One region of the Modestobacter sp. SYSU DS0875 genome, then DNA from elsewhere that is predicted to be linked to it. Evidence: predicted binding sites of a transcription regulator. Region 1 holds the regulator's gene; each other region holds the start of a gene.
What was found. Region 1 encodes LexA, which represses DNA repair genes until DNA is damaged. Its sites were predicted from a motif close to TCGAACANNTGTTCGA; they were not measured.
Positions count from the first base shown of each region.

Region 2: ruvC (crossover junction endodeoxyribonuclease RuvC) is a predicted target of LexA. The motif match lies at 1,264-1,279, and genes of this name have one in related genera.
Region 3: ACI79Y_RS00965 (DUF222 domain-containing protein) is a predicted target of LexA. The motif match lies at 1,802-1,817, and genes of this name have one in related genera.

Region 1 covers NZ_JBJHAH010000001.1:59,895-63,279, forward strand. The annotation lists gene ACI79Y_RS00275 (phosphatase PAP2 family protein) at 1-465, shown strand, start outside; gene ACI79Y_RS00280 (hypothetical protein) at 437-1,501, shown strand; gene lexA (transcriptional repressor LexA) at 1,588-2,403, opposite strand; gene ACI79Y_RS00290 (LysM peptidoglycan-binding domain-containing protein) at 2,652-3,194, shown strand.
Region 2 covers NZ_JBJHAH010000006.1:88,220-91,604, reverse strand. The annotation lists gene pdxT (pyridoxal 5'-phosphate synthase glutaminase subunit PdxT) at 1-397, shown strand, start outside; gene ACI79Y_RS05075 (YebC/PmpR family DNA-binding transcriptional regulator) at 394-1,152, shown strand; gene ruvC (crossover junction endodeoxyribonuclease RuvC) at 1,300-1,872, shown strand; gene ruvA (Holliday junction branch migration protein RuvA) at 1,869-2,507, shown strand; gene ruvB (Holliday junction branch migration DNA helicase RuvB) at 2,504-3,385, shown strand, end outside.
Region 3 covers NZ_JBJHAH010000001.1:225,011-228,395, reverse strand. The annotation lists gene ACI79Y_RS00970 (DUF4352 domain-containing protein) at 1-226, opposite strand, end outside; gene ACI79Y_RS00965 (DUF222 domain-containing protein) at 501-1,694, opposite strand; cyclic di-AMP (ydaO/yuaA leader) riboswitch at 2,216-2,351, shown strand; gene ACI79Y_RS00960 (C40 family peptidase) at 2,369-2,902, shown strand; gene ACI79Y_RS00955 (DUF2267 domain-containing protein) at 2,960-3,346, opposite strand.

The DNA of each region.
Region 1 (3,385 bases):
CTGGTGGTGCTCATCGGACTGGTGGGCTGGCTGTCCTGGCGGCACCGCACGGCGGTGCCGCTGGTCCGCGTCCTGCTGGCCCTGCTGCTGCTCACCGCGGCGGTCTACGCGGTCAAGTGGGGCACCGGGCGCACCGCGCCCGCCTATCCGGGCTCCTACTTCCACCGGGGCGGGGAGAGCTTCCCGTCCGGGCACGTGGCGAACGCCGTGCTGATGTGGGGCGTGGCCCGCTGGCAGGTCGTCGAGTACGGCCTGCACGCCCGGCTGCAACGAGCGGCCTGGCTGCTCAGCGTGCTGGGGCCGTTGGTCACAGGAGTGGCCATGGTGGCGCTGAACTTCCACTGGGTCACCGATGCAGTCGTGGGGGCGGCCGTCGGCGTCGTGCTCTTGGGCGTGGTTCATGCACTCGACGCAGTCGTGGTGTCACGCTGGGTCCGTGCCAGAGTGGGCCGGCCGCACGCGTAGCCGCGCCGGCCGCCGTTGCCTGGCGGACGGGGCGCTCCTCGCCCTGCCCGCGGCGGTCCTGCTAGCGGTCCTGCCAGCACCGGCGGCGCTCGCCGAGGAGGCCGCGCCGAGCACGCGCTGCACCATCACCGACGCGCGGCTGCCGGAGATCTCCGGCCTGGCCAGCGCCGGGGAGACGCTCCTGGCGATGAACGACGGTGGTGACCGGGCGGAGGTCCACGTCCTCGACACCACCTGCGCCGTCGCGGAGCTGCGGTCGGGGAGCGTCGACCCGTACGACCCCGAGGACCTCGCCCTGGCCGCGGACGGCACGGTGTGGCTGGCCGACATCGGCGACAACAACGCCGCCCGGGAGACCGTCGCGCTGATCGGGTTGCGCCCCGACGGGGGCACCACGCTGACCCGGCTCACCTACCCGGACGGGGCGCACGATGCCGAGGCGCTGCTGCTGGCGCCCGACGGCACGCCGTACCTGGTGACCAAGGAGGTGCTCGGCTCCTCCGGCGTGTACCGCCCGGATGCGCCACTGGCCGACGGGGCCACGGTGCCGATGACCCGGGTGGTCGGGCTGGGCTTCACCCTGACCGGCACGCCGGGTGGGCCGGTCGGCCGCGCGGGGCAGCTGCTGGTGACCGGGGGCGCGGTGTCGGCGGACGGGCAGCGCATCGCCCTGCGCACCTACACCGACGCCTACGTCTGGCCGCTGACCGGTTCCGACGTGGCCGGCGCGCTGTCCGGCGCGCCGGTCCGGATCGCGCTCCCCGACTCACCGCAGGGCGAGGCGATCACCTTCGCGGCGAACAACCGCGACCTGCTGGTCACCAGCGAGGGGCTGCCGGCGCCGGTGACCCTGGTCCCGGTGCCCGGTGAGCCCGCTCCGGGCACCGCCACCGTTGCGACGCCGGACGCGGGGCCCACCGGTGAGCTCGTGACCGCGGCCCCGGGCGTGCCCCCGGTGACGGCCGGGATCATCGCGGCTGGTGTGGCCACCGTCGTCGTCTGGATCGGGGGCAAGGTCCGCCGCCGGCGGGAGTGACCCCCTGCGGGAGTGACCCCCTGCGGGAGTGACCCCCTGAACCCCGCCTGCGGCGGGGCATGCCCAGCCGCAGGCGGTGGCCGGGGTCAGACCCGGCGCAGCACCGTCACGACCCGGCCGAGGACGGTGGCGTCGTCGCCGGGGATCGGCGCATAGGCGGGGTTGTGCGGCAGCAGCCACACGTGCCCGTCGCGGCGCTTGTACGTCTTCACGGTCGCCTCACCGTCGATCATCGCCGCGACGATCTCGCCGTTCTCGGCGGTGGGTTGCTGGCGGACCACCACCCAGTCGCCGTCGCAGATCGCGGCCTCGACCATCGAGTCACCGGTGACCTTGAGCATGAACAGCGTGCCCTCACCGACCAGTTCGCGGGGCAGCGGGAAGACGTCTTCGACCGCCTGCTCCGCCAGCACCGGGCCACCGGCGGCGATGCGGCCCACCAGCGGCACGTAGGTGGGCGCCGGGGCGCCCGCCTCGTCGACGCCACTGGCCGCACCGGCGGCGGCGAGTGCATCGGCCGAGGCGTCGGCACCGACCGTCGCGCCGTGCTCGCCCGGCAGCCGAACGTCCAGTGCGCGCGGCCGGTTGGGGTCGCGGCGCAGCCACCCCTTGCGCTGCAGCACCGAGAGCTGGTGGGCGACCGAGGAGGCGGAGGAGAGGCCGACGGCCTCGCCGATCTCGCGGACCGAGGGCGGGTAGCCCCGGCGTTCGATGGAGTCGCGGATGACCTCCAGCACCCGGCGCTGGCGCTGGGTGAGCCCGTCGCCGGCCTCGCTGCGGTCGGGGAACTCGCGCACGGCCGCGCCGCCGGTGTCCTCGGTGGCCTCCGCCGCCTGCCCGGCCGGGCGCCTGCGTCGGCTCGACCCCTTGCGCTCGTCCGCCGTCCGGCCGTCGACCGCCATGTGTCCTCCTCGTCCGGCTGCGCGCGCAGCTGCCCGGTGGCATCCCGCCTGCCGGGGCGGGGTGGGACGCCGTCGTGGTCTCCCTGCGCACGGTAGCGGCTCGGCGGCTGCGGTTCAAACACGTGTTCGAACACCCGCCGTGTCGGTGCGCTCCTGTCGGTGGCGTGCGGTAGACATCGCACAGACGTTCGAATCGAACAGGCGTTCGAGATCGCACCCGAGGGGTGCCTGCTGTGAGGAGTGCACCGATGGTCATCGCCGAGTACCCGGACACCACCGTCGCCCCGCTCCGCCCGCCGCTCCGGCTGGTCCCGCCGGCGCCCGTCGCGCGGATGGGGTCCGCGGGGCGGGTCGGACCCCGCCCGGCCCGGCGTCCACCGGTGCGTCCCGGTGGGCGGCCGGGGCCCTCGTCGGGGGTCGCGGTGGCGCGGCCCGTCCGTGGTGGCGACTGTGGCCCGCCCCGGGCTGCCGCTCCGTGCCCGTCGGCCGGGGAGTGGGCGGAGCTGCCGCTGCGACTCACCCGCCGCGGCCGGCGCGCGGTGGCGGCACTGTCGGTGGCGGTCGGCCTGGGGGTGGCGGTGGGCACGCTCGCGGTGGTCGCCGACGGGGAGCCCGCGCTGCAGCTGGCCGGCGCCGGCACGGTGGTGGTCCAGCCCGGCGACACGCTCTGGTCGATCGCCGGTGACCTGGCGCCGGACGAGGACCGGCGCGCGGTTGTCGACGCGATCCTCGATCGCAACGACCTCGAGGACGTCGTGCTGCAGCCCGGTCAGGTGCTCGAGCTGCCCTGATGAGGTGCGCCGGGCCCGTCGCCACGGGCCCCGGCTGTGACGCGTGGGTGCGCGAGCGGCGGGCGGGTCAGCTGCGGAACACGACACGCACGACAGGGCTTGCACACCTGTAGGGGTGGCCGTACGGTTCCACCACAACATCTAGTGCTTACACGGGTGTAAGTCGTCCACAGCCGTTCCACACGTTCTCC
Region 2 (3,385 bases), on a different contig from region 1:
GGTGCTGGACGCCCCGGAGGGACAGCAGACCATCGGCGGGCTGGACGTCACGGTGCGCCGCAACGCCTTCGGCCGGCAGGTCGACTCCTTCGAGGACGAGGTGCAGATCGCCGGCGTCGACGGCGGCCCCGTGCACGCCGTCTTCATCCGCGCGCCGTGGGTCGAGCAGGCCGCCGACGGCGTCGAGGTCCTCGGCCGGGTCGTCGGCGGCCCGGCCGACGGTAAGATCGTCGCCGTCCGCCAGGGATCCCTGGTGGCCACCAGCTTCCACCCCGAGCTCACCGGTGACATCCGGGTGCACGCGTCCTTCGTGGAACTGGTGCGGGCAGCCCGTGCCCGGGACCAGCGTTCCGACGGCGCCATCGCAGGCGCCGGCAGTGGAGGGGGTAAGTCGTGAGCGGCCATTCCAAGTGGGCGACGACCAAGCACAAGAAGGCCGGGATCGACGCCAAGCGCGGCAAGCTCTTCGCCAAGCTGATCAAGAACATCGAGGTGGCCGCCCGCACCGGCGGCGGTGACCCGGCGGGCAACCCGACGCTGTTCGACGCCATCCAGAAGGCGAAGAAGAGCTCGGTGCCCAACGACAACATCGACCGCGCGGTCAAGCGCGGTTCGGGTGCCGAGGCCGGCGGCGTCGACTACCAGGGGATCACCTACGAGGGCTACGCGGCGGCCGGGGTCGCCGTCCTGATCGAGTGCCTCACCGACAACAAGAACCGGTCGGCGATGGAGGTGCGCACCGCGATGACCCGCAACGGTGGCACCATGGCCGACCCGGGTTCGGTGTCCTACCTGTTCTCCCGCAAGGGCGTGGTCGTGGTGCCGGCCGCCGGCCACACCGAGGACGACGTGCTGCTGGCCGTGCTGGACGCCGGGGCCGAGGAGGTCCGCGACCTGGGCGACACCTTCGAGGTGGTCAGCGAGCCCGGTGACATGGTCGCCGTCCGCACCGCGTTGCAGGAGGCCGGCATCGAGTACGACTCCGCCGACATGGGCTTCGTGCCCAGCGTGCAGGTGGAGCTCGACGTCGACGGCGCGGCCAAGGTGTTCAAGCTCATCGACGCCCTCGAGGACCTCGACGACGTGCAGAACGTCTACGCGAACTACGCCGTCTCCGACGAGGTCATGGAGCAGGTCACCGCCGACGCCTGAGGAAGGACCCCGCTGCCCCCGCCACTCGCAGGCTCGCGGCGGGGGCAGCGGGGCCGACGGCTGATGGCGTGTCGCCGCCGTCTCCGGCCCGCGGCCCGGTTAGCGTCCCCATCGAACATCTGTTCGTGCGAAGGTGGGAGTGTGGGCATGCGCGTGCTCGGCATCGACCCGGGCCTCACCCGGTGCGGCTGGGGAGTGGTCGAGGGGCGGCCCGGTGGCCGGCCGACCGCGCTGGGGGTCGGCGTCGTGCGCACGTCCCCCGACCTGGACCTGGAACTCCGGCTGCTGGAGGTGCACACCGCCGTGACCGCACTGCTGCGCGAGCACCGGCCCACGGCCGTGGCCATCGAGCGCGTCTTCACCCAGAACAACAAGGGGACGGCGACCGGCACCGCCCAGGCCGCCGGGGTCGCCGCCCTCGCCGCCGCCCAGGCCGACCTCCCCGTCGCCTGGCACACGCCCAGCGAGGTCAAGGCCGCCATCTCCGGCAACGGCCGCGCCGACAAGGAGCAGGTCACCCTCATGGTCACCCGGGTGCTCGGGCTGGCCAGCCCGCCGAAGCCGGCCGACGCCGCCGATGCGCTGGCGCTGGCGATCTGCCACACCTGGCGCGCGCCCGCTCAGCACCGGCTGCGCACCGCGGCGCTCGCCGGGGGCATCGGCGCGCCGCTGCCCGGCGCCCGCACCGTGCCGCGCTGGACGGGGGTGTCGGCCCGATGATCGCCTCGGTCGACGGCCGGGTCGCGGCCGTCTCGCCCGACGGCGCGGTCGTCGAGGTCGGCGGGGTCGGGCTCTCGGTGCAGTGCACCCCGGGCACGATCGCGCGGCTGCAGGTGGGGGAGCAGGCGCGGCTGTCGACCAGCCTCGTCGTCCGGGAGGACTCGCTCACCCTCTACGGCTTCGCCGACGACGACGAGCGCCAGCTGTTCGAGCTGCTGCAGACCGCCAACGGCGTCGGTCCCCGGCTGGCCCAGGCGGTGCTGGCGATCCACCCGCCCCGCGAGGTGCGCCGGGCCGTGTCGATGGGCGACCTCAAGGCGCTGATGCAGGTCCCGGGCATCGGCAAGAAGGGCGCCGAGCGGCTGGTGCTGGAGCTGCGCGACCGCCTGGGTGCGACCACCGTCGACACCCAGCTCGACGGTGGCCCGCTGCCCGCCGGGCTGGCGCCGGTCACCCCGGTCGCGCCGTGGCGCGACCAGCTGACCGCAGCGCTGGTGGGGCTGGGCTGGTCCGGCCGCGAGGCGGAGACGGCGCTGGCCGCGCTGGAGCCGGTCGCCGAGGAGCAGCAGGCCGCCGGCGGGGTGCAGGTGGCGGTGCTGCTGCGGCAGGCGCTGCAGATCCTGGGCCGCTCGTGACCTCCCCGTTCGACCGGTCGCTGACCGGGGAGGCCGCCGAGGGGTACGGCCGGGACTTCTCGGTCGAGGCCCAGTCGCTGCCGGGGTCGCTGTCGGGTGGCGCCGGTGACGAGGAGCGGGTGGTCGAGTCGGCCCTGCGCCCGCACTCGCTGGCCGACTTCATCGGCCAGCCGAAGGTGGCCCGCCAGCTCGACCTGGTGCTGGAGGGCGCCAAGCGCCGCGGCCGCCCGCCGGACCACGTGCTGTTGTCCGGCCCGCCCGGACTGGGCAAGACCAGCCTCGCGCTCATCATCGGCTCCGAGCTCGGCACGGCGGTGAAGATCACCAGCGGCCCGGCGATCGAGCGGTCGGGTGACCTGGCCGCGATGCTGTCCAACCTCGGCTCCGGTGACGTGCTGTTCATCGACGAGATCCACCGCATCGCCCGCCCGGCCGAGGAACTGCTCTACATGGCGATGGAGGACTTCCGGGTCGACGTCGTGGTCGGCAAGGGGCCCGGCGCGACCGCCATCCCGCTGGAGATCAACCCCTTCACCCTGGTGGGCGCCACCACCCGCGCCGGCCTGCTCACCGGCCCGCTGCGCGACCGGTTCGGCTTCGTCGGGCAGATGGAGTTCTACGAGACCGCCGACCTGCAGCGGGTCCTCGCCCGCAGCGCCGACCTGCTCGGGGTCGAGCTCACCGACGACGGCTCGGGAGAGATCGCCGGCCGCTCGCGGGGCACGCCGCGGATCGCCAACCGGCTGCTGCGCCGGGTCCGGGACTTCGCCGAGGTGCGCGCCGACGGCCGGATCACCCGCGACGTCGCCCGGGCGGCCCTGGCCCTCTACGACGTCGACGAGCTCGGCCTGGACCGGCTGGACCGGGCCGTCCTGGAT
Region 3 (3,385 bases), 170 kb from region 1:
CGGCGATCTCCTCAGCGGTGGGAGCTGCGGCGTCCTCGGCCGGAGCAGCCCCATCGGACGTGCTGTCACTGCTGGCCGAGGCGGTGGCGTCCTCGGTGTCGGTGCCGCCGAGGTTGGCGCCAATCACAAGGACCGCGATCACCGCAAGGACGATGAACCAGGCGCGCTTGTACAGCGGCTTCTTGCCCGTGGCCTGGGCCTGCTCCGGCGCGGGTGCGTCGGTCATGTCGTGCTCCCCGTTGTCTGTGGACGTTCTGTTCCGAAACTAGGTCCAGAGGGAGCGCTTTCAGGCAGGCGAACTCCACCAAAGACACCCTGGAAGCTGGCAGATCCCGCTCATCGACGCTTCTTGCGCCTCGCGTGTCACGCCATCCCCAACCAGCCGCCGGCAGCGATCTCGGAGCACCCCGACAGGCCGCTCACCAATCGTCGCGGCAGGTCATGCCGACGGATCTCCAGACACGCGGGAGGGCGGAAGTAAGGGTGCCCCGAAAAGGCAATCAGGTGAGCAGCGGTCCGATGAGGATTTCGCTGCCGTCGGGTCGCCAGGTACGCCATCGGCCGTTGGGTTGTCGCTCCACCCGGAAGCCGTGGTGGACCTTGGTGTGGTGCCGTTCGCACAGCAGTGCGGAGTTGCTCAACGACGTCTCACCACCGTGCAGCCAGTGGATCAGGTGGTGGACGTCGCACCACCAGGTCGGGGCGCCGCAGCCGGTGAACACGCAGCCCTTGTCCCGCCGTTCGACGGCCCGCCGTAGTCCGGGGGTGACCACCCGGTGGTCCCGACCCAGGTCCAACGGGGTTCCGTCGGGGCCCATCACAATCCGGGAGATGCTCCCGTCGCAGGCCAGGTAGCGGGCGCGGGCGGCGGAGATCGTCGCCCCGAACCCCGTCTGCGTAGCCCCCGGGCCGGTCGCGTCCTCGACGAGGTCGTCCAGGTCGATTCCGACCACCACGTGCGGCTTCACCGTCCGCAACGTCGGCAGGTTCCCCGAGGCGAGTTGGTTGTCGCAGAGCTGCACGAGTGCGTCGGCGTTCTGCTGGGCGCGGGTCCGCTCGTCACCCTTGGGGCGGTTGGCCTGCACGATCGACTCGATCGCGGCTTGCACCTTCTCCCCACCCACCGCATCCAGGTCGAACCGACCGGTGACGCTGCCGTCAGCGTGCTTGGCGATCGACAGCCGCCGCCCTTCGGTCGGGTCCGGCTCCGGCCCGTCCGGGTCGAGCGCTTCTTCGAAGGCCCGCACCGCCGCACCGAGCGAGGCGTGCGGCGCCTCCCGCGCCACATCCGCCCACGCCTGATCGAACGCACCCAGGTCGATCCCCTGCTCCGCGGCCTGCTCCCGCTCCCGCTCCCCCACCGCAGACGCCACGACGTCGACCTGGGCGGCGGTGATCGCCCCGTCCGCGAACCCTCCGGCCATCGCGGGGTAGTGCTCCAGCGCCCGCCCGGCCCGCACCACCCGTGACGCCTCCGCCGCCGACAACCGCGCGTGCCCGATCAGCCACGACCGCATCGACGCCAACCCGTCCCGCTCGGCCGCCTGCGCGAGCTCACAGGCGCGCACCGTGCGGGCCAGCTCCGCCGCCGCCCGGTTCTGCAGCTGCACCAGCTCGCCCACCCGGTCCAGCAGCTCACCATCGCCGAACGCGTGCAGGTCCTCGGCCGCTAATGCGTCCAGCGCGGCCGACAACGGCGACCCGAACAACCCCTCCAAATCATCGGCGGGCAACTCCGCGACCACGTTCGGCGCAGGGGCGTCCAGCGTCAGTACGTCGCTCACGACACCCCCTTCGCCATTCGAATCTATGTTCGAACACTAGCGCAGTCAGCGCCTCATCTCCACCCGAACCCGCAGGTCAGACGCCTGTCCACAGGTCAGACAACCCCCCTTGACGGTAGCGGCCCGACCGCTCACGACCGAGCCATCTCCCGAGGGTCGGGCCGTTCGTCAGCTGGTTAGGTTCTGAACACGACGCGTTGTCACGCGCCGCCCCTTCATCAGTTCGCAACTTCCCGAGAAACGCCGGGGCCGGCCTCACGTTTGCCACGGTCACGACGGCGAGTCGCAGTCCGAGACCGTCCGGATCCGGCCGACGACGGCGGCTGCGGACCACCAGATCGCCACCTAGCGTCGTCGCGGCCGACCGGGTCCGACCGTCACCGCACCTGGTGACACCCGGACGGCACCGCCGAACCGGACGTCGGCTGCGCACGCTGCAGCCGCCGCCTGGACCGGGGACCCACCGCAGTTCCGGGGTGAAGCGCGGCCGCACGCACGTGTGGCCGCGCCGGGCGAGTTCCCCGCCCGAACCCGTCAGCTAACTCGGTAGGCGGTTGAGGAGAACAAGGAGAACTCGTCGTTCCATGACGACCCTGCGCACCACCTCTGCTCGTCGTTCCACCCGCTCGGCCAAGGGCGCGCTGATCGCGTTGCTCACCGGCGCCGGCGTGGTGCTCACCCCGCTCGCCGCCCAGGCCAACGCCGGGGGCGCCGCCCCGCCGGCCACGGCTCCGATCGCCGCGCCGGTCGCGGCGACGGCCGCACCGACCTCCGCCGCCCAGGTGGTCATCGACACCGCGATGGCCCAGCTCGGCAAGCCCTACGTGTGGGCCGGGGCCGGTCCGAACGTCTACGACTGCTCGGGCCTCACCCAGTTCGCCTTCCGGGCGGCCGGCGTCGACCTGCCGCACTCGTCGCGGATGCAGTCCACCATGGGCGTGCACGTCGACCGGGCGCACCTGCAGCCCGGTGACCTGGTCTTCTACTACTCCCCCGTCGGGCACGTGGGCATCTACCTGGGCGACGGGCTGATGGTGCACGCGCCGACCAGCGGTGACGTCGTCCGCGTCGCCAGCATCGACATGTGGGGCTACAACACCGCGCGTCGGCTGGTCTGAGTTCCTCCCCTCCGGGTCGCCGGCGTCGCTCCGGCGACCCGGAGGGGCAGCCGGTCGTCAGTGGTGCGCGTTCTCGGTGTGCGTGAGGTCGCCGTAGTCGTCGGGGAGCTGGTCGAGCACGTGCAGGTACTCGGAGCCCACCGCTTCGCGGAGCCCGGCGGTGACCGCACGCGCGTGCTGCCGCGCCTGCTCCGGGGTGCAGCCCTGCCCCTCGAGTTCGGCGACGCGGCCGTAGAACTCGGTCAGGCCGAAGCGCTCGACCGACCCGTCGGTGGGCATCGCCGAGGCGAGCTCGGGCGGCAGCTGGGCGGCCAGGTCCTTCGCCTCGGTCGACAACCGCTGCCCGAGCACGGTCAGGGTGGCCCGGACGGCCTGCTCGGCGTGCTCGTGATCGGGGATCCGAGCCGACTGCTGCACCGCGGACACGAACTCGTGCGTCTTCATCTCGTCCTCCCGTCTGTCGTTCCTGCTGGTCCGGAGCGC